Regions from separate parts of the Streptomyces sp. NPDC002476 genome, predicted to be linked through region 2. Evidence: riboswitches for the same ligand, from Rfam matches in the RefSeq annotation. Region 2 holds a riboswitch; the other holds the start of a gene.
The links. A riboswitch is a leader RNA that binds a small molecule or an ion and turns the genes downstream of it on or off. The one in region 2 is predicted to bind thiamine pyrophosphate.

Region 1: linked by a shared signal. The riboswitch ahead of ACFYXM_RS09425 (thiamine ABC transporter substrate binding subunit) and the one ahead of thiC (phosphomethylpyrimidine synthase ThiC) in region 2 are both predicted to bind thiamine pyrophosphate.

What each region holds. Positions count from the first base shown of each region.
Region 1 is NZ_JBIARH010000006.1:92,752-102,399, reverse strand. Features, by position in the region: gene rpsB (30S ribosomal protein S2) at 1-688, shown strand, start outside; gene tsf (translation elongation factor Ts) at 788-1,642, shown strand; gene pyrH (UMP kinase) at 1,803-2,579, shown strand; gene frr (ribosome recycling factor) at 2,760-3,317, shown strand; gene ACFYXM_RS09435 (phosphatidate cytidylyltransferase) at 3,317-4,402, shown strand; gene rlmN (23S rRNA (adenine(2503)-C(2))-methyltransferase RlmN) at 4,543-5,649, shown strand; TPP riboswitch at 5,897-6,014, shown strand; gene ACFYXM_RS09425 (thiamine ABC transporter substrate binding subunit) at 6,088-7,218, shown strand; gene ACFYXM_RS09420 (ABC transporter permease) at 7,359-8,972, shown strand; gene ACFYXM_RS09415 (ABC transporter ATP-binding protein) at 8,995-9,648, shown strand, end outside.
Region 2 is NZ_JBIARH010000004.1:69,293-78,940, reverse strand. Features, by position in the region: gene ACFYXM_RS06120 (DUF5326 family protein) at 172-384, shown strand; gene ACFYXM_RS06115 (IclR family transcriptional regulator) at 634-1,404, shown strand; gene ACFYXM_RS06110 (SsgA family sporulation/cell division regulator) at 1,506-1,943, shown strand; gene ACFYXM_RS06105 (YibE/F family protein) at 2,063-3,385, opposite strand; TPP riboswitch at 3,457-3,590, shown strand; gene thiC (phosphomethylpyrimidine synthase ThiC) at 3,583-5,397, shown strand; gene ACFYXM_RS06095 (GNAT family N-acetyltransferase) at 5,601-6,242, shown strand; gene ACFYXM_RS06090 (hypothetical protein) at 6,364-7,182, opposite strand; gene ACFYXM_RS06085 (metallophosphoesterase) at 7,365-8,423, opposite strand; gene ACFYXM_RS06080 (LacI family DNA-binding transcriptional regulator) at 8,596-9,648, opposite strand, start outside.

The sequences.
Region 1 (9,648 bases), on a different contig from region 2:
CGGCGGCTCCATCATGTTCGTCGGTACCAAGAAGCAGGCCCAGGAGGCCATCGCCGAGCAGGCGACGCGCGTCGGTATGCCGTACGTCAACCAGCGTTGGCTCGGCGGCATGCTCACCAACTTCTCCACCGTCTACAAGCGCCTCCAGCGCCTGAAGGAGCTGGAGCTCATCGACTTCGAGGACGTGGCCGCCTCCGGCCTCACCAAGAAGGAGCTCCTGGTCCTCTCGCGCGAGAAGGCCAAGCTGGAGAAGACCCTCGGTGGTATCCGCGAGATGCAGAAGGTGCCGAGCGCCGTCTGGATCGTCGACACCAAGAAGGAGCACATCGCCGTCGGCGAGGCTCGCAAGCTCAACATCCCGGTCGTCGCGATCCTCGACACCAACTGCGACCCCGACGAGGTCGACTACAAGATTCCGGGCAACGACGACGCGATCCGCTCCGTCACCCTGCTCACCCGCGTGATCGCCGACGCCGTCGCCGAGGGCCTCATCGCCCGCTCCGGTGCCGCCACCGGTGACTCGAAGCCGGGCGAGAAGGCCGCCGGTGAGCCGCTCGCGGAGTGGGAGCGCGACCTGCTCGAGGGCGACAAGAAGGCCGACGCCGAGGTCCAGTCCTCCGCCGAGACCGAGAAGGCCGCGGACGCCGACAAGGCCGAGGCCCCGGCCGCGGACGCCGAGCAGGCCTGACACCCGTCACGGCTGATGACGGCGGGGGCCGGTGCCACGAGCACCGCCCCCGCCGTTCACCCGTAGATCTTTCAGACTTCGAGAGAGAAACACAGACTCATGGCGAACTACACCGCCGCTGACGTCAAGAAGCTCCGCGAGCTGACCGGCGCCGGCATGATGGACTGCAAGAAGGCGCTGGACGAGGCCGAGGGCAACGTCGAGAAGGCCGTCGAGGCGCTCCGTATCAAGGGTCAGAAGGGCGTCGCCAAGCGCGAGGGCCGTTCCGCCGAGAACGGTGCCGTCGTCTCCCTCATCTCCGAGGACAAGACCTCCGGCGTCCTGCTGGAGCTGAAGTGCGAGACGGACTTCGTCGCCAAGGGCGAGAAGTTCCAGAGCGTCGCCAACACGCTCGCCGCGCACGTCGCCGCGACCTCCCCGGCCGACTTGGCCGCGCTGCTCGCCTCCGAGATCGAGGCCGGCAAGACCGTCCAGGCGTACGTCGACGAGGCCAATGCCAACCTTGGCGAAAAGATCGTCCTGGACCGCTTCGCGCAGTTCACCGACGGTTACGTGGCCGCGTACATGCACCGCACCATGCCCGACCTCCCGCCGCAGGTCGGCGTCCTGGTCGAGCTGGACAAGGGGACCGCCTCGGACGAGGCAGTCGCAGCGGTCGCCAAGGACGTCGCGCAGCACATCGCCGCCTTCGCCCCGAAGTACCTCAACCGCGAGGACGTCCCGGCCGAGACGGTCGAGAACGAGCGCCGTGTCGCCGAGGCCACCTCCCGCGAGGAGGGCAAGCCCGAGGCTGCTCTCCCGAAGATCGTCGAGGGGCGGGTCAACGGCTTCTTCAAGGAGGTCGTCGCTCTGGAGCAGGCGTTCGCCAAGGACAACAAGAAGTCGGTCCAGAAGGTTCTGGACGAGGCCGGTGTCACCCTGAAGCGCTTCTCGCGCATCAAGGTCGGCATCTGAGTCCGTCCGCGAACAACGGTGGACCCCGCAGGAGGTCCGGTGCAGTCGTCGGCCGCACCCATGCCGTACGACCGCAGATCTGACGAGGAGGCCATTGCCGCTGAGGGACACCAGACCCACCGGCAATGGCCTTCTTGGTATGTGCACGAGGAGAATCCCCATGAACAAGGGCGCGGACGCCGCCAAAGGCGACCACAAGCGCGATGACGACAAGGTACCCGGGCGCTTCATGCTGAAGCTGTCCGGAGAGGCGTTCGCCGGCGGCGGGGGACTCGGTGTCGACCCCGACGTCGTGCACGCCATCGCCCGGGAAATCGCGGCGGTCGTCCGTGACGGCGCACAGATCGCGGTCGTGATCGGCGGCGGGAACTTCTTCCGCGGTGCCGAACTCCAGCAGCGCGGCATGGACCGGGCCCGGTCCGACTACATGGGCATGCTCGGCACGGTCATGAACTGTCTGGCGCTCCAGGACTTCCTGGAGAAGGAGGGCATCGACTCCCGCGTCCAGACGGCCATCACCATGGGGCAGGTCGCGGAGCCGTACATTCCGCTGCGCGCCGTGCGGCACCTGGAGAAGGGGCGCGTCGTCATCTTCGGCGCGGGCATGGGCATGCCGTACTTCTCCACCGACACCACCGCCGCCCAGCGGGCCCTGGAGATCGACGCCCAGGCCCTGCTGATGGGCAAGAACGGTGTGGACGGGGTCTACGACTCCGACCCGAAGGCCAACCCCGACGCGGTGAAGTTCGACGCGCTCGAATACGGCGAGGTGCTCGCGCGCGACCTCAAGGTCGCCGACGCCACCGCCATCACGCTCTGCCGTGACAACGAGCTGCCGATCCTCGTCTTCGAGCTGACGGCCACGGGCAATATCGCCCGCGCGGTCAAGGGTGAGAAGATCGGCACGCTCGTGAGTGACCAGGGCACCCGGGCCTGAGGACCGGGAGACGTCCCCGGGAAGCCGCGGGCAGGGTACGGGACCCGCGGGGAAAGCCCCGGTACGGCGCCCCGGAGGATGGACAACGGCCTGCCGGTCGGACACCGTGCAGGTGAGGACGCGACGCAGATCCGCGGGCCCGAGCACGCCGGGCCCACCCAAGACACGCAGGAGCACGTGGTGATCGAAGAAACCCTCCTCGAGGCCGAGGAGAAGATGGAGAAGGCCGTCGTCGTCGCGAAAGAGGACTTCGCCGCGATCCGGACCGGCCGCGCCCACCCGGCGATGTTCAACAAGATCGTCGCCGACTACTACGGTGCGCTGACCCCGATCAACCAGCTCGCCTCGTTCTCGGTGCCCGAGCCCCGCATGGCCGTCGTGACGCCGTTCGACAAGAGCGCGCTGCGCAACATCGAGCAGGCCATCCGTGACTCGGACCTCGGCGTCAACCCGAGCAACGACGGCAATATCATCCGGGTGACCTTCCCGGAGCTCACCGAGGAGCGCCGCCGCGACTACATCAAGGTCGCGAGGACCAAGGCCGAGGACTCCCGCATCTCCATCCGGGCCGTGCGCCGCAAGGCCAAGGAGGCGCTCGACAAGCTGGTCAAGGACAAGGAGACCGGCGAGGACGAGGTGCGTCGCGCCGAGAAGGAGCTCGACGACACCACCGCGAAGTACGTCGCACAGGTCGACGAGCTGCTCAAGCACAAGGAAGCCGAGCTGCTCGAAGTCTGATGAACGACTCTTCCTGGGGCGCCACGCCGGGAGCCGGTCCGTGGGCTGCGCCCGAGATGCATGCTGCCCCGGCGGGTCCCGCGCACGATGTGTATGACGCCCAGCAGACTCGGCCCATGCCCATCGTGCCGGACGCCCCTGACGCAGGTGGAGACGCTGACGACCGTGACGACCGGGAGCAGGGGGGCGCACGCCGGAACGGCGGCCCCCTGTTCCGCGACGAGAAGCCGCAGGAGCCCATGTCCACCGCGCCACCGTCCCCGCAGAAGAAACATGCGGGCCGCGATCTGCGAGCCGCCATAGGGGTCGGGGTGGGGCTCGGCGCCGTCATCGTCGCCTCGCTGTTCGTCGTGAAGGCCGTCTTCGTCGGGGTGATCGTCGTCGCCGTCGTCGTGGGCCTGTGGGAGCTCACCTCACGGCTGTCGGAGCGCAAGGGCATCAACGCGCCGCTCGTGCCGCTGGCGGTCGGCGGTGCGGCGATGGTGGTGGCCGGGTACATGAAGGGCGCCGAGGGCGCCTGGGTGGCCGTGGCACTGACCGCGCTCGCGGTTCTCGCCTGGCGGATGGCCCAGCCTCCGGAGGGCTACCTCAAGGACGTCACGGCCGGTGTGTTCGCCGCGTTCTACGTGCCGTTCCTCGCCACGTTCGTCGCCATGCTCCTGACCGCGGACGACGGGCCGCAGCGGGTGCTCACCTTCCTGCTGCTGACCGTGGTCAGCGACACAGGGGCGTACGCCGTCGGCTGGCGCTTCGGAAAGCACAAGCTCGCGCCGCGCATCAGCCCCGGGAAGACCCGCGAGGGCCTCTTCGGGGCCGTCGCCTTCGCGATGGTCGCGGGTGCCCTGTGCATGCAGTTCCTGATCGACGGCGGTGCCTGGTGGCAGGGGCTGCTGCTGGGGCTCGCGGTCGCGGTCAGCGCCACCCTCGGCGACCTGGGCGAGTCGATGATCAAGCGGGACCTCGGCATCAAGGACATGGGCACGCTGCTGCCGGGACACGGCGGGATCATGGACCGGCTGGACTCGCTGCTGCCGACCGCTCCGGTGGTCTGGCTGCTGCTGGTGCTGTTCGTCGGCTCCGGCTGAGAGCACCCGGCAGGCTCTGAGCCCGCGGGACGGTCCGCCCGTTCCGACCTGCGCGTTCTCAGGCGAGGGCCCGCTGCCCACAGGACGTTGTCCACAGGGCGGCGGGCCCTCGTCGCTGCGTCTGCGACACTGGACGGACCATGCCTAAGCCCGGAGAACTCACTTTCGTCGCACCCCGCGGAGCCAAGAAGCCGCCGCGGCATCTCGCCGACCTCACGCCCGCCGAGCGCAAGGAGGCGGTCGCCGCGATCGGCGAGAAGCCGTTCCGCGCCCAGCAGCTCTCGCAGCACTACTTCGCGCGGTACGCGCACGACCCGGCCGAGTGGACCAACATCCCGGCCGCCTCGCGGGAGAAGCTCGCCGAGGCGATGTTCCCCGAGCTGATGTCGGTGGTCCGTCACATCAGCTGCGACGACGACACCACCCGCAAGACGCTGTGGAAGCTGCACGACGGGACGCTCGTCGAGTCCGTGCTGATGCGCTATCCGGAGCGGGTGACGATGTGCATCTCCTCGCAGGCGGGCTGTGGGATGAACTGCCCGTTCTGCGCCACCGGGCAGGCCGGTCTGGACCGCAATCTGTCGACCGCGGAGATCGTCCACCAGATCGTGGACGGCATGCGGGCGCTGCGCGACGGAGAGGTGCCCGGAGGACCGGCGCGGCTCTCCAACATCGTCTTCATGGGCATGGGCGAGCCGCTGGCCAACTACAACCGCGTGGTCGGCGCGATCCGACGGCTGACCGACCCGGAGCCGGACGGGCTGGGGCTCTCGCAGCGCGGGATCACCGTTTCCACCGTGGGGCTGGTGCCCGCGATGCTGCGCTTCGCCGACGAGGGCTTCAAGTGCCGTCTCGCCGTCTCGCTGCACGCGCCGGACGACGAGCTGCGCGACACCCTCGTCCCGGTGAACACCCGGTGGAAGGTGCGCGAGGTGCTGGACGCCGCGTGGGAGTACGCGGAGAAGTCCGGCCGTCGCGTCTCCATCGAGTACGCGCTGATCCGGGACATCAACGACCAGGCGTGGCGGGGCGATCTGCTCGGCCGGCTGCTCAAGGGCAAGCGGGTGCACGTCAACCTGATCCCGCTGAACCCGACACCCGGCTCGAAGTGGACCGCCTCCCGGCCCGAGGACGAGAAGGCGTTCGTCGAGGCCATCGCGGCGCACGGGGTGCCGGTGACCGTACGGGACACCCGGGGCCAGGAGATCGACGGGGCCTGCGGGCAGCTGGCGGCGGCCGAGCGCTGACACAGGCGTTCGCCGGGTCCGTGGGAATACCGAGGCCGGAGTCCGCCGGGCCCGCGGGAGTGCCGAGAGCGGCGTTCGCCGGTTCCACGGGAGTACCGGGACCGGCGTTCGCCGGGCCCGAGGTGGTTCGGCCGGACTCCGGGGCGGACGGGGCGTCAAGGGCTCCGGGCCTCCGGCGTCGCCCGGGCGCCGAGGCCCCGGCGGCCCGGCCGGGCCGCCCGTGTAACCTGGCCCGGAAATCAACTTCATATTCCGACAGGGGAGCGCCACAGCGCTGAGAGTGCGGCACCGGGGGACCGGTCGTCCGCAGACCCTCTGAACCTCGCCCGGGTCATTCCGGGTAGGAAGTTCGGTCATCAACTCATGCTGTTGCGCCCTGCCCGCGTCCCGCGGGCGGGGCCGCGTCTCTTCCTGGCCAAAACCCAGGAGGAATCCATCATGACCACCACGCGCAGGACCACGGGAACCACGCGCGGGTCCGTACGCCTTACGGCCACGGCCGTCGTGGCCGCGCTCGGCATCACGGCACTGGCCGGGTGCGGGAGTTCCGACACGTCGTCCTCCGGATCCGGCGGCACGAAGGGCGCCGGCCCGAAGACCGTGACGCTCGTCAGCCACGACTCCTTCAACGCGTCCGACGCGGTGCTGAAGGAGTTCACCGAGGAGACCGGCTACACCGTCAAGGTCCTCAAGAGCGGCGACGCGGGAGTCGCGCTCAACCAGGAGATCCTGACCAAGGGCTCACCGCGCGGAGACGTGTTCTTCGGCGTCGACAACACCCTCCTCTCCCGCGCCCTGGACAGCGGCCTGTTCACGCCGTACGAGGCGAAGGGCATCGACCGGGTCGCGGCCGCTGCCCGGCTGGACGCCGGGCACCGGGTCACGCCGGTCGACACCGGCGACGTCTGCGTGAACTATGACAAGAAGTACTTCGCCGACAAGAAGCTCGCCCCGCCGCAGACCTTCGACGACCTGGCGAAGCCCGCTTACAAGAACCTCCTGGTCACCGAGAACGCGGCGACCTCCTCGCCCGGCCTCGGCTTTCTCCTCGGCACCGTCGCCGCCTACGGCGAGAAGGGTTACCAGGACTACTGGAAGAAGCTGAAGGACAACGGCGTCAAGGTCGTCGACGGCTGGGAGCAGGCGTACAACGACGAGTTCTCCGGCTCCGCGGGTGGCAGGAAGGCCAAGGCCGACCGTCCGCTCGTCGTCTCGTACGCCTCCAGCCCGCCCGTCGAGGTGCTGTACGCGAAGCCGCAGCCGGCCGAGGCCCCGACCGGGGTCGCCACCGGGACCTGCTTCCGGCAGATCGAGTTCGCGGGCCTGCTGAACGGCGCCAAGAACGAGGCGGGAGGCAAGGCGCTGCTGGACTTCCTGATCGGCAAGCGGTTCCAGGAGGACATGCCGCTCAACATGTTCGTGAACCCGGTCGTCCCGGAAGCGAAGCTGCCGGATCTGTTCACGAAGTTCGGCACGACCGTCGAGAAGCCGACGACCGTCGCCCCCGACCTGATCGCCAAGAACCGTGAGCAGTGGGTCCAGTCGTGGTCCTCACTCGTCGTGAAGTAGCCGGGACCGCCGCACAGGGGACGGGCGCGGCGGCGAAGGGCGCGGACGTCACGGGTCCGCGCCCGCGCGCCGGGCGCACGACGGACGCGGCGCGGACGGCGGCCCGGCGAGTGGGCGCCGGCGCGGTGCGGCCGGCCCTGATGGCCGTGCCCGTGGCGTTCTTCGCGGTGTTCTTCGCCTACCCCGTCGTCGCGATCGTCGGCCGGGGGCTGAAGGTGGACGGCGTGTGGCAGTTCGGCCGGATCGGCGAGGTGCTGGCCCGGCCGGAGATCCGTGACGTCCTGTGGTTCACCACCTGGCAGGCGCTCGCCTCGACCGCGCTGACGCTGCTCGTCGCGCTGCCCGGCGCGTACGTCTTCGCCCGCCTCGACTTCCCCGGAAAGCAATTGCTGCGGGCGGTGGTCACCGTGCCGTTCGTCCTGCCGACCGTCGTCGTCGGGACGGCGTTCCTGGCGTTGCTGGGGCGCGGCGGGTTCCTCGACGAACTCTGGGGGGTGCGCCTCGACACCACGGTGTGGGCGATTCTCCTCGCCCATGTCTTCTTCAACTACGCGGTGGTCGTACGAACCGTCGGCGGTCTGTGGGCGCAGCTCGACCCGCGGCAGGAGGAGGCCGCCCGGGTGCTGGGCGCCGGACGGTTCGCGGCCTGGCGACGGGTCACGCTGCCGGCCCTCGCACCCGCCGTGGCCGCCGCCGCGCTGATGGTCTTCCTCTTCACCTTCACCTCCTTCGGCGTCGTGCAGATCCTCGGCGGCCCCGGGTACGCCACGCTGGAGGTGGAGATCTATCGGCAGACCGCCCAGCTCCTCGCCCTTCCGACGGCCGCCGTGCTGACGCTGACGCAGTTCGCCGCGGTGGGCGCGATCCTCGCCGTGCACGCCTGGACCGTACGGCGCAGGGAGACCGCGCTGAGGCTGGTCGATCCGGAACGGACCGCCGGCAGGCCGCGCGGGGCCGGGCAGTGGGCGCTGCTCGGCGCGGTGCTGCTGACCGTGCTGGTGCTGATCCTGCTGCCCCTCGCGGTGCTGGTGGAACGCTCGCTGGACACCCCGGACGGCCACGGCCTCGACTTCTACCGCGCCCTGGGATCCGTGGACGCGGGCGGCGGCACCTTCCTGGTCGCGCCGCTCGAAGCGATCGGGAACTCCGTGGCGTACGCGCTGGTCGCGACCGTGATCGCGCTGGTCGTCGGCGGGTTGGCCGCGGCGGCGCTGACCCGGCGCGCGGGGCGGCTCGTGCGCGGTTTCGACGCGCTGCTGATGCTGCCGCTCGGAGTGTCGGCGGTCACCGTCGGCTTCGGCTTCCTGATCACCCTGGACAAACCGCCTCTGGACCTGCGCACGTCATGGATCCTGGTGCCGCTCGCCCAGGCGCTGGTCGGCGTGCCCTTCGTCGTGCGGACCATGCTGCCGGTGCTGCGCGCGGTGGACGGCCGGCTCCGGGAGGCGGCCGCGGTGCTCGGGGCGTCGCCGCTGCGGGCCTGGCGGGAGGTCGATCTCCCGCTGGTGCGGCGGGCGTTGCTGGTCGCGGCCGGTTTCGCGTTCGCCGTTTCGCTCGGCGAGTTCGGCGCGACGGTGTTCATCGCGCGGCCCGACCGGCCGACGCTGCCGGTCGCGGTGGCCCGGCTGCTGGGCCGGGCCGGTGAGCTCAACTACGGCCAGGCGATGGCGCTCAGCACCATTCTGATGGTGGTCTGCGCGGTCTCGCTGCTGCTGCTCGAACGTATTCGCACGGACCGGTCCGGCGAGTTCTAGGGATGTCCGGGGAGTTCTGACGATGCTGACACTGGAATCGGCCACGGTCCGCTTCGGCGAGCGGACCGCGCTCGACCGGGTGGACCTGGAGGTCGACGAACACGAGATCGTCTGTGTGCTGGGACCGAGCGGCAGCGGCAAGTCGACCCTGCTGCGGGTGGTCGCCGGGCTCCAGAGGACGGACGGCGGCCGGGTGCTGCTGGACGGGGCGGACCAGGCGGGGGTGCCGGTGCACCGGCGGGGTCTCGGCCTGATGTTCCAGGACCACCAGCTCTTCCCGCACCGGGACGTCGGCGCCAACGTCGCGTTCGGGCTGCGGATGCGCGGGGTGTCCCGGCGCGATCAGGAGCGCCGGGTCGGCGAGCTCCTCGACCTGGTGGGCCTGCCGGGCGCCCAGCGGCGCGCCGTCGCCGCGCTGTCCGGAGGCGAGCAGCAGCGGGTCGCCCTCGCGCGAGCGCTCGCCCCGCGTCCCAAGCTGCTGATGCTGGACGAGCCGCTCGGCCAGCTCGACCGCGGTCTGCGCGAACGCCTCGTGGCCGAACTGCGCACGCTCTTCGGTCGGTTGGGCACGACGGTGCTGGCCGTCACGCACGACCAGGGCGAGGCGTTCGCGCTGGCCGACCGGGTGGTCGTGATGCGGGACGGGCACATCGCCCAGACGGGCACGCCGCTGGAG
Region 2 (9,648 bases):
CCTTGCGATGCACCACATCCGACGCCGCGCGCTGGTCCACCACGGATTACGGGACAGCCCTTAGGGGGTCGATCAGGGGACGGCAAGGGGTGCGGAAAACCCCTACGGTGCCTTCGCGCCTCTAGCATCGGGAGTGTCGGAGCACGGACGCACAGAGATGAGGCGAGGACGATGGCTGTACGGGAGATATTCGCCGGGATGCCCTGGTGGGTGAAGTGGATCGCGGTGCCGGTGATCGCGATTGTCGTGTTCGGGGGACTGATCGCCAGCGTGCTCGGTTTCGTGATCGGCCTGCTCTTCAAGATCCTGCTCTTCGTGATCCTGGTCGGCGGTTTCGTCTTCGTCGTGCGCAAGGTCATGTCCTCCTCAGATGGTGGCTGGTAGTAATCAGGAGGATCGGAAACCAGCCATGGTGTTAGCCCAGCTGAGCTAAGCCAGGAACGAAACAACGCGCCTTGGGGATACGGCCGATATGGTGGCATTCCACTGCCGCCACCTGGGAATTAACTGACCGTCACCACAATGACCAGTGGTTTGCACGGTGTTCGGCCCTCGGACCCAGCCATGCGGCGGTCTGTGGGGGAGGCCCCCACAGGCGGGCTGACCGCCCGTCACCATGCCTGGGGGTGACCGTTGACCACGGCATCGAGCACCGCTTCCCCGACCCTGATCGGCTCGGTGCAGCGAGCGCTGAGGCTGCTGGAAGCAGTGGGCGCGCATCGCGACGGGGCGCCCGCGAAGCAGCTGGCCAGGGAGGCGGGGCTCCCCCTTCCCACGGCCTATCACCTGCTGCGCACCCTGACGCACGAGGGCTATCTGCGTCGTGACAGCGGAGTGTTCCGCTTCGGCGCCGCCGCCGAGCGTCTGACCGCCGAGGGTACGCCGCAGAATCGTCGCAGCAGGATGTCCGAGTCGCTGAGCCGCTGGCGCGAGGCCATCGGTGTCCCCGTGTACTGCGCCGTCTACCGCGAGGGCGAGATCGAACTCGTCGCGGTCGCCGATGACCCCGCCATGCCCGCCGTGCGCGAATGGGCGTCCTTCCGGGAGACCGGGCACGCACACGCGATCGGCCAGTGCCTGTTGAGCCGACTGGACGAGAAGGCGCGCGAGGACCACCTGAACCGGCATCCGGTACGGCCGCTGACCCCGTATTCGGTGAGGGACCGTGCGACATTCCTGGAGCGGCTGCGGTCGCTGGAGCGCATGGAACCCGTCATCGAACGGCAGGAGTACGCCCTGGGAACGGTCTGTGCGGCTATCCCGATCACCGCCGGCTTCACCGCCGCCGCCATGGCGATTTCAGTACCCCTGGAACAGGAATGCCGATTGCTCCCTGCAGTCGAACAACTACGTGGTGAGGTGGCCAGCCTCTTGCGTTCGTTCGTGTTCTCTATCAGTATCTGAAAAATCACTCCTTGTGATCTGCTATCGCGTGCACCACGATGGCGTCAATAGGGCCATGGGGGATCATTCCTGGCCAGATTCATCTACTGCGGGGTTGAACGATGCGCGAGTCGGTTCAAGCTGAGGTCATGATGAGCTTTCTCGTCTCCGAGGAGCTCTCTTTCCGGATCCCGGTGGAACTCCGGTACGAAGTGTGTGATCCGTATGCGATTCGGATGACCTTCCATCTGCCCGGTGACGCCCCCGTCACCTGGGCATTCGGCCGTGAGTTGTTGCTCGACGGCCTCAACAGCCCCAGTGGCGACGGCGATGTGCACATCGGGCCCACGGATCCCGAGGGGCTTTCCGATGTACACATCCGCCTTCAGGTGGGCGCCGACCGCGCCCTCTTCCGGGCTGGTTCGGCGCCGCTCGTGGCTTTTCTCGACCGGACCGACAAGCTCGTGCCGCTCGGACAGGAGCGCACGCTGGGTGACTTCGAGGGAAACCTGGAGGAGGCCCTGGGCCGGATCCTCGCCGAGGAGCAGAACGCCGGCTGAAGAACACGGTGTCGCCGACTGGTGCCCGCCGGTCGAACACGGCATCCGCCGAATGGGTGAATCGCTCTCCGTAATCAGGACCGCTCCTCGTCTGTCGGCCGATGTTCGTTCCGGGGTGCTCATGGCTTCGCCCTGCGGCGGCGGCCCTTCCCGGTCCGTACGGGTGCTGGAGCTCCGGCTTCCGCGCCGAGCCCTGTGCGGTCCGCGGAGACCACCAGCGCGGCGAGCACCGTCGTCACCGGCACCGATGCGACCAGCCCGATCGAACCGACCAGCGTCCGTACGATCTCCTCCGCCACCAGCTCGCTGTTGGCCACCGTGCCCACGCTGCTCCTGGCGATCGAGAACAGCAGCAGCAACGGCAGCGCGGCGCCCGCGTAGGCGAGCACCAGCGTATTGACGACCGAGGCGATGTGATCGCGCCCGATCCTGATCCCCGCCCGGTAGAGCCCCCGCACGCCCATCGTCGGGTTCGCCTGGTGCAGTTCCCAGACGGCCGACGTCTGGGTGACCGTCACGTCGTCGAGCACCCCGAGCGAACCGATGATGACGCCGGCCAGCAGCAGGCCGCTCATGTCGATGCGCGGATACAGGCCGTGGATGAGGCCGGTGCTGTCGTCGGTGTTGCCGGTCAGGCTCGCCCAGCCGATGAACAGCGAGCCGAGCAGCCCGATCAGCAGGAGCGAGATCAGTGTGCCCACCACCGCGACCGAGGTGCGGGCGGTGAGCCCGTGGCACATGTAGAGCGCGATCAGCATGATGGCACTGGACCCGACCACCGCCACGATCAGCGGATTCGAGCCCTGGAGAATGGCCGGGAGGATGAACAGGGTCAGCACGGCGAACGACACGGCGAGCGCGATCAGCGCCATCACCCCGCGCATCCTGCCCACCGCGACCACGACCAGGGCGAAGATCCCGGCCAGCAGCGCCATCGGGAACTTCCGGTTCACATCGGTCACCGAGTACTGCAGGTCGTGGGGCGCGTCCGGGGCGTACGCCACGACCACGCCCTGCCCCTCGCGCAGCTGACGCGGTGCGTCGGGCTGGACGATCTCCACGAACCGCCGGCCCTTGTCGTGACCGGTCGTCACCTCGACCGTGGCCTTCGCGCACAGCCCGGTGCGGCCCGCCGACTGCGGAACGGTCTCGCCGCCGACCGGCATCTGAGAGGCGTTCACCTCCTTGCAGTCCACTGTGTCGACGTTCACCACCTTGCCCTGCTGGGTCTGCCGGTCGAAGCCGACACCGGTTCGTTCGTGCGGTGGCGCACCGCCCGGCCAGAGCACCACCAGTCCGGCGAGGACCGCGGCGGCGAACGGGATCAGTACAGCCGCGATGACCTTCCGCAGATGTCTGGAGACGGGCGCCGCGGGGCCGTGGGCGTGCGTATGGCCGTGATGGGGACTCGGCGGTTCGGAAACGCTGGGGAGGGACGTCACCGGGCGATCATCGCAAGGAGGCAAGGGACCCTCTGTTCATTCCGCCGGACGGGGCGCTAGCGTGGAGGAACCTTTGCACACGCGGGAGCTCGGAGCACCGGGCTGAGAGGGCGCTGATATCCGTACGTCCGTACGGGACGAGCTGCGCCGACCGCTGAACCTGTTACCGGGTAATGCCGGCGTAGGGAGTAGGTCTCATGACCACATCGGACGCACGCACGCCTGCCTCCAGCCAGAGCGACGAGGCCGGGAAGTCCATCGGCTGGCACAAGGGATACGTCCAGGGGCCACGCCCCGACATCCGTGTGCCGGTCCGTCAGGTACACCTCACCAACGGCAAGGACGTGACGCTGTACGACACGTCGGGGCCGTACACCGACCCCGACGTCGAGACCGACGTCCGTCGCGGGCTCGCGTCGTTGCGGGAGAACTGGATCACCGCGCGGGGCGACACCGAGGAGTACCCGGGCCGGCCCGTCCGGCCCGAGGACGACGGGCTCAAGCACACCTCGCCGCGTATGGGGTCTCCCCTGCTCGAGCGAAGCCGACAGCTCGGGGAAGGGCTGCGCAATCTCGACGCCGTCTTCCCCGGCCGGCCCCGGCTGCCGCGCCGCAGCCGGGACGGCCGACCGGTGACCCAGCTCGCGTACGCCCGGCGGGGTGAGATCACCCCGGAGATGGAGTACGTGGCGATCCGGGAGAACGTCGAGCCGGAGGTGGTGCGCGAGGAGATCGCCGCGGGCCGGGCCGTGCTGCCCGCCAACGTCAACCACCCCGAGATCGAACCGATGATCATCGGGAAGCGGTTCCTGGTGAAGGTCAATGCCAACATCGGCAACTCCGCGGTGACGTCCTCCATCGAGGAGGAGGTGGAGAAGATGACGTGGGCGACGCGGTGGGGCGCCGACACGGTCATGGACCTTTCCACCGGCCGCAACATTCACACCACCCGTGAGTGGGTTCTGCGCAACTCGCCCGTGCCGATCGGCACCGTGCCCCTCTACCAGGCCCTCGAAAAGGTCGATGGCAAGGCCGAGGAGCTGACCTGGGAGATCTACCGGGACACCGTCGTCGAACAGGCCGAGCAGGGCGTCGACTACATGACGGTGCACGCCGGCGTACGCCTGCCGTACGTTCCGCTGACCGCCCGCCGCAAGACCGGCATCGTCTCGCGAGGCGGCTCGATCATGGCGGCGTGGTGTCTCGCCCACCACAAGGAGTCGTTCCTCTACGAGAACTTCGAGGAGCTCTGCGAACTCCTCGCCCTCTACGACGTGACGTACTCGCTCGGCGACGGGCTGCGCCCCGGCTCGATCGCGGACGCCAACGACGAGGCGCAGTTCGCCGAACTGCGCACGCTCGGGGAGCTGAACACGATCGCCAAGCAGTACGGCGTCCAGACCATGATCGAGGGGCCGGGCCATGTCCCGATGCACAAGATCAAGGAGAACATCGATCTCCAGCAGGAGATCTGCGAGGAGGCGCCCTTCTACACGCTCGGCCCGCTGACCACCGATGTCGCTCCGGCGTACGACCACATCACCTCGGGCATCGGCGCGGCGATGATCGCCTGGTGGGGCACGGCGATGCTCTGCTACGTAACGCCCAAGGAGCACCTCGGTCTGCCGAACCGCGACGACGTGAAGACCGGCGTGATCACGTACAAGATCGCGGCCCACGCCGCGGATCTCGCCAAGGGGCATCCGGGGGCGCAGGACTGGGACGACGCGCTCTCCGACGCCCGGTTCGAGTTCCGTTGGGAGGACCAGTTCAATCTGGCGCTCGACCCGGTCACGGCACGGGAGTTCCACGACGAGACGCTGCCGGCGGAGCCGGCGAAGACGGCGCACTTCTGCTCGATGTGCGGCCCGAAATTCTGTTCGATGAAGATCTCCCAGGGCATCCGGCGTGAACACGGGGTGTCGCAGGCCGAGGTCGAGGCGGGGATGTCGGAGAAGTCGAAGGAGTTCGCGGCGGCGGGCAACCGCGTCTACCTGCCCGTCGCGGACTGAGGCGAGAGCCGACCAGGGCGACAAGAGAGGCGGAGCGCAGGGTTCCGCCCCCCTCGCCTCGCTCGCCCCCGTGCCCGGTCCGCCCCCGCATTGCCTTCGTCGTGGTCCCGCCTCCCCGGGTTCCTCACCGGCCACACGGAAACCGCGCCCGCGGGGGCGGAAAACGGATGAACGCGACGGCCGGGTCTCCGTAGTATCCGCGCATGAGCGGCATGACGGGGCAGAGGGCGGACACGACACAGGCGCGGGACGCAGTGGACACGACGGACGCGGTGCGGGTGGTGGAAGCGGACCGGCAGCCGTGCTGGCGCGGGCGGGACATCGCCTTCGTCGCCGTCGAGACCGAGGACGCCGAGCTGTTGCAGGAGTGGCGGTGCGATCCGGCGACCGCCCATGTGATGGGGGTCTGGCCGCGTTCGCTCGCCTCGCTGCGCGAGCAGATCGAGCGCGATCAGGAGGACCAGGACCGGGACGACTTCCTCATCGTGCTCGCCGACGGCACCCCCGTGGGCCACGCGGCCCTCACCGACCAGAACTACGCCGACGGCACCGCCGACGTCGAGCTGCTGCTGTCCCCGCGGCACCGTGGTCGCGGATACGGCACGCGGGTTCTGGACGCACTGACGGATCTGGCGTTCGGGGAGCTTCCCCTGTACCGCCTCCGGGCCGTCACCCACGCGGACAACGCGGCCGCGCTCGCCGTCCTCGACGGGTCGGGGTTCACCCGGGAGGGGGTGAGCCGGTCGGCGTGCCTGCACCGGGGGCGGCGGTACGACGTCGCGGTGTTCTCGCTGCTCCGTCCCGAGTGGGAGGGGCAGCCGCGCCCGAGGTCCTGGGATCTGTGACCGGGCGCGGCCCGTCCGCATCCTTGGTCCGCCCGGACCAGGGCCCGGGGCGGGGTGGAGGGGGTGTGGTGCGGGGCCCGCGTGACCGGGCTCCGGGGGAGGGGCACGTGCGGCGGCGCCGTCATTCCACGTCGTGCTCGGGGCTGCCGAAGTCGGGGCTGGTGAAGTCCGGGCTGGTGAAGGTCGGCCGGGGGCCCGCGGCCGGGCCCTCGTCCGGGCCGGAGAAGTCGGGGCGGCTGTAGCCGACTTTCGGGATGCGGTTCGGCGAGCGCTGTGGTGTGCGTGCGGTGGACGCGGCCTCGGGGTCGTCGAGGGCGTCGCGCAGGAACGGCAGGATGCCGCGTTCCAGCAGCGCGTGCCGCCAGGCTTCCCGGGCCCGCGCCACGTCCTCCGGCAGCTCGGTCTCGTCGCGTACGGCGTTCTCCGAAGCGGAGCCGTTGCGCAGCGCGGTGATCAGCAGTCCGACGGCGGCGACCAGGATGGCGGCGGCCATGACCACGGCGAAGAACCAGCCCGCGGTGACCAGGGTCGAGGCGAAGGCGGGCGGCGGACTGAGCAGCTTCAGCAGATAGCCGACCAGCAGGAATATGAACGCGGCGGTGCCGGCGAGCACGGGCGCGAGGACCGTGACGACCGCTCCCGCGCCGGCGCCCGACCGGCCCGGACGGTCCGTGTCCGATCCGGCGGGCGGGTCCTCTCCGTCGGCCGCGCCGCGCAGTTCCTCACGGGCCCGCACGTAGTGGTCGTACTCGGTGGCCGCCGTCGCCGTGATCATGTCCGTGGCGGCCAGCGCCATGGTGCGCAGCTGTACGGCGTTGAGCCGTTCGCCGACGGCGGCCAGATCCGGCCGTCGATGGGCGTGGCGCAGTGCGTCGTCGAGGATCCGCTCGTACTCGGGGCGGTCCTCGGTCAGCAGGTGCGGAGCGCTTCTCATGTGCATCCCCCGATGCTCCGTCGGGCCCGATGGCCCGTCAATGCCGGGCAGTTGGGCGGAAACGGAGGAGAGCCTGCTACGGATACGCCGATGGTAGAGCGACCACGGCACGCGGTGACAGGGGGTTTCCGGAAATAGGCCCGGTGCTCGTCGTGGTCAGGTCGTGGAAGCGTCTTCCCGTAAAACCGTCAGTCATGCAGGGGGAGTTGGACGACCAGCAGCTTTCCGGCCATGGTCACTCCGCCGTCCATGGCGATGGCGAGCCCGTCGGCGTACACGTGCGGGCCTTCGACCACGGGACCCGAGCTGTCCTCTCCGTCCTCCGACCCGACCTCGCCGAGGAGGTAGGGAATGGGGCTGTGACCATGGACGATGCGCTGTCCGCCGTAGGCGGCCATCAGTTCCCGTACGGTCTGCGGTCCCGCGTCGTCACGGAAGGCGAACCGCTTGGTGAACTTGCGGAAGAGGTCCCAGCACTCGTCGGCGTCGTTGCGCGTGAGAATGGCGTGCACCGTGTCGTTGACGTCCTCGATGGTGCTGCCGTAGTCGAGGTACGCCGTCGTGTCGGAGTGCATCAGCAGATGCCCGTCCTCCTCGACGATCGCGTCGAGGCGGGACATCCACTGGAGGTGGACGTCCTGGAGCCGCTCCATGTCGTTCTTCTGGCCGCCGTTGAGCAGCCAGGCGGCCTGGAAGGTGGCAGTGCCCGCGCCCGAGTTCACCGGCGTGTCGCCGAATCGTTTGGCGCCGATGAGCAACAGCTCGTGATTTCCCATCAACGCCTTGCAGTACCCGCCCGCGGCGGCGGCCTCGGCGGAGAGGCGCATCACGAGGTCGATGACGCCGATGCCGTCCGGACCGCGGTCGGTGAAGTCGCCGAGGAACCAGAGCCGGGTGTTGCCCGCGGCCCACCTGCCGTCGGAGTCGATGAGTCCCTGCTCGGCGAGGGCGGCGACCAGTTCGTCCAGGTAGCCGTGGACGTCGCCGACGACGTAGAGCGGCCCGAGTCCCGGCTCGCGGGTCGGCCAGGGTTCCGGCACGGCCTGTACCTGGACGGTGTCACCGCGGTTGATCACCGGGAGGTCGCGTTCGGTGGGCGTGTACCCGTCCGGCAGCGCGTCCCCGGGCAGGGCGTTGCCCGGATGCGGGGACGCGGGCGGTACCGGGGTCTGCGCGTAGGGCGGCACGCGGAAGTCGCGCAACGTCGCAGTCCGCACCACGGGTTCCTGACCGGCCCCCTGTGTCATCGACCCCTCCACCACCGTCGCGCCGCCGTACACCTGACGGGCCTGCTGGTCGGGGCGGTCCGCGGTGTCGTGCGCCCATCATAGGAATGCGAATCGTGCTGTGTGACGCACCAGGGGTGGTGAATCCCGGAGCATGTCCGGCTCACCGGCCGTTTGGTCCGAATTCGTCTGTTCAATCCCTGGCGGGGGAGCGCGGCGCGCTGACCGTGGTGCGGGGCGGACGGCGTTGCGAGGACGTCCGGACGATGAGCTCCGTCGGTATGACCTGCTCCACCGGGCCGCCGTGATCCACGCCCTCGATGGCGTCGATGAGGAGCTGGACGACCGCCGTGCCGATTCTGCGCGGTTTGAGCGAGAGGGTGGTGATGGGCGGCTCGGTCGTCGCGTACACGGTGGACTCGCTGCAGCAGACCAGCAGCAGGTCCTCGGGGACGCGCAGCCCGTATCTGCGGGCGGCCGCCAGGAGGTCGGTGCCGTTGGGGTCGAAGAGCCCGTAGACGGCGTCGGGACGGTCCGGGCGGGCGAGCAGCCGGTCTGCGGCGACCGCGCCCGCGCACGGGTCGTGGGCGGGGTAGGACTCGTACACCGGGTCCTGGCCCACGCGCTCGCACCAGCGCAGGTACGCGGTGGTGGAGAGGCGGGTGTACGTGTCGGTCGTGGTGCCGGTGAGCAGGCCGATGCGTCGGGCCCCGGCGGAGGCGAGGTGGTCGAGGAGGTCGAGCACGGCGGCGCCGTGATCGTTGTCGACCCAGGCGGTGACCGGGAGGGCGCCGGCCGGGCGTCCGTCCGACACGACGGGCAGTCCTTGCCGTACGAGCTCCGTGACGACCGGGTCCTGGTCGGAGGGGTCGATGACGACGGTGCCGTCGAGGGCGACGTTCGACCAGACGTCGTGGCGCGAGGTGGCGGGCAGGATGACGAGTGCGTAGCCGCGGGCGAGCGCCGCGGAGGTGGCCGCTCTGGCCATCTCGGCGAAGTACGCGAACTCGGTGAACGTGAAGGGTTCGTCGCCGTACGTCGTCACGGTCAGGCCGATGAGGCCGGACTTGCCGGTACGGAGGGTTCGGGCCGCGGCGGACGGGCGATAGCCCAGGCGCTCTGCGACCTCGCGGACATGGCGGCGGGTGGCGTCCGGGAGCCTGCCCTTGCCGTTGAGCGCGTCGGAGACGGTCGTGATGGAGACCCCGGCGGCGGCGGCCACGTCCCGGATTCCCGCTCGTCCTTG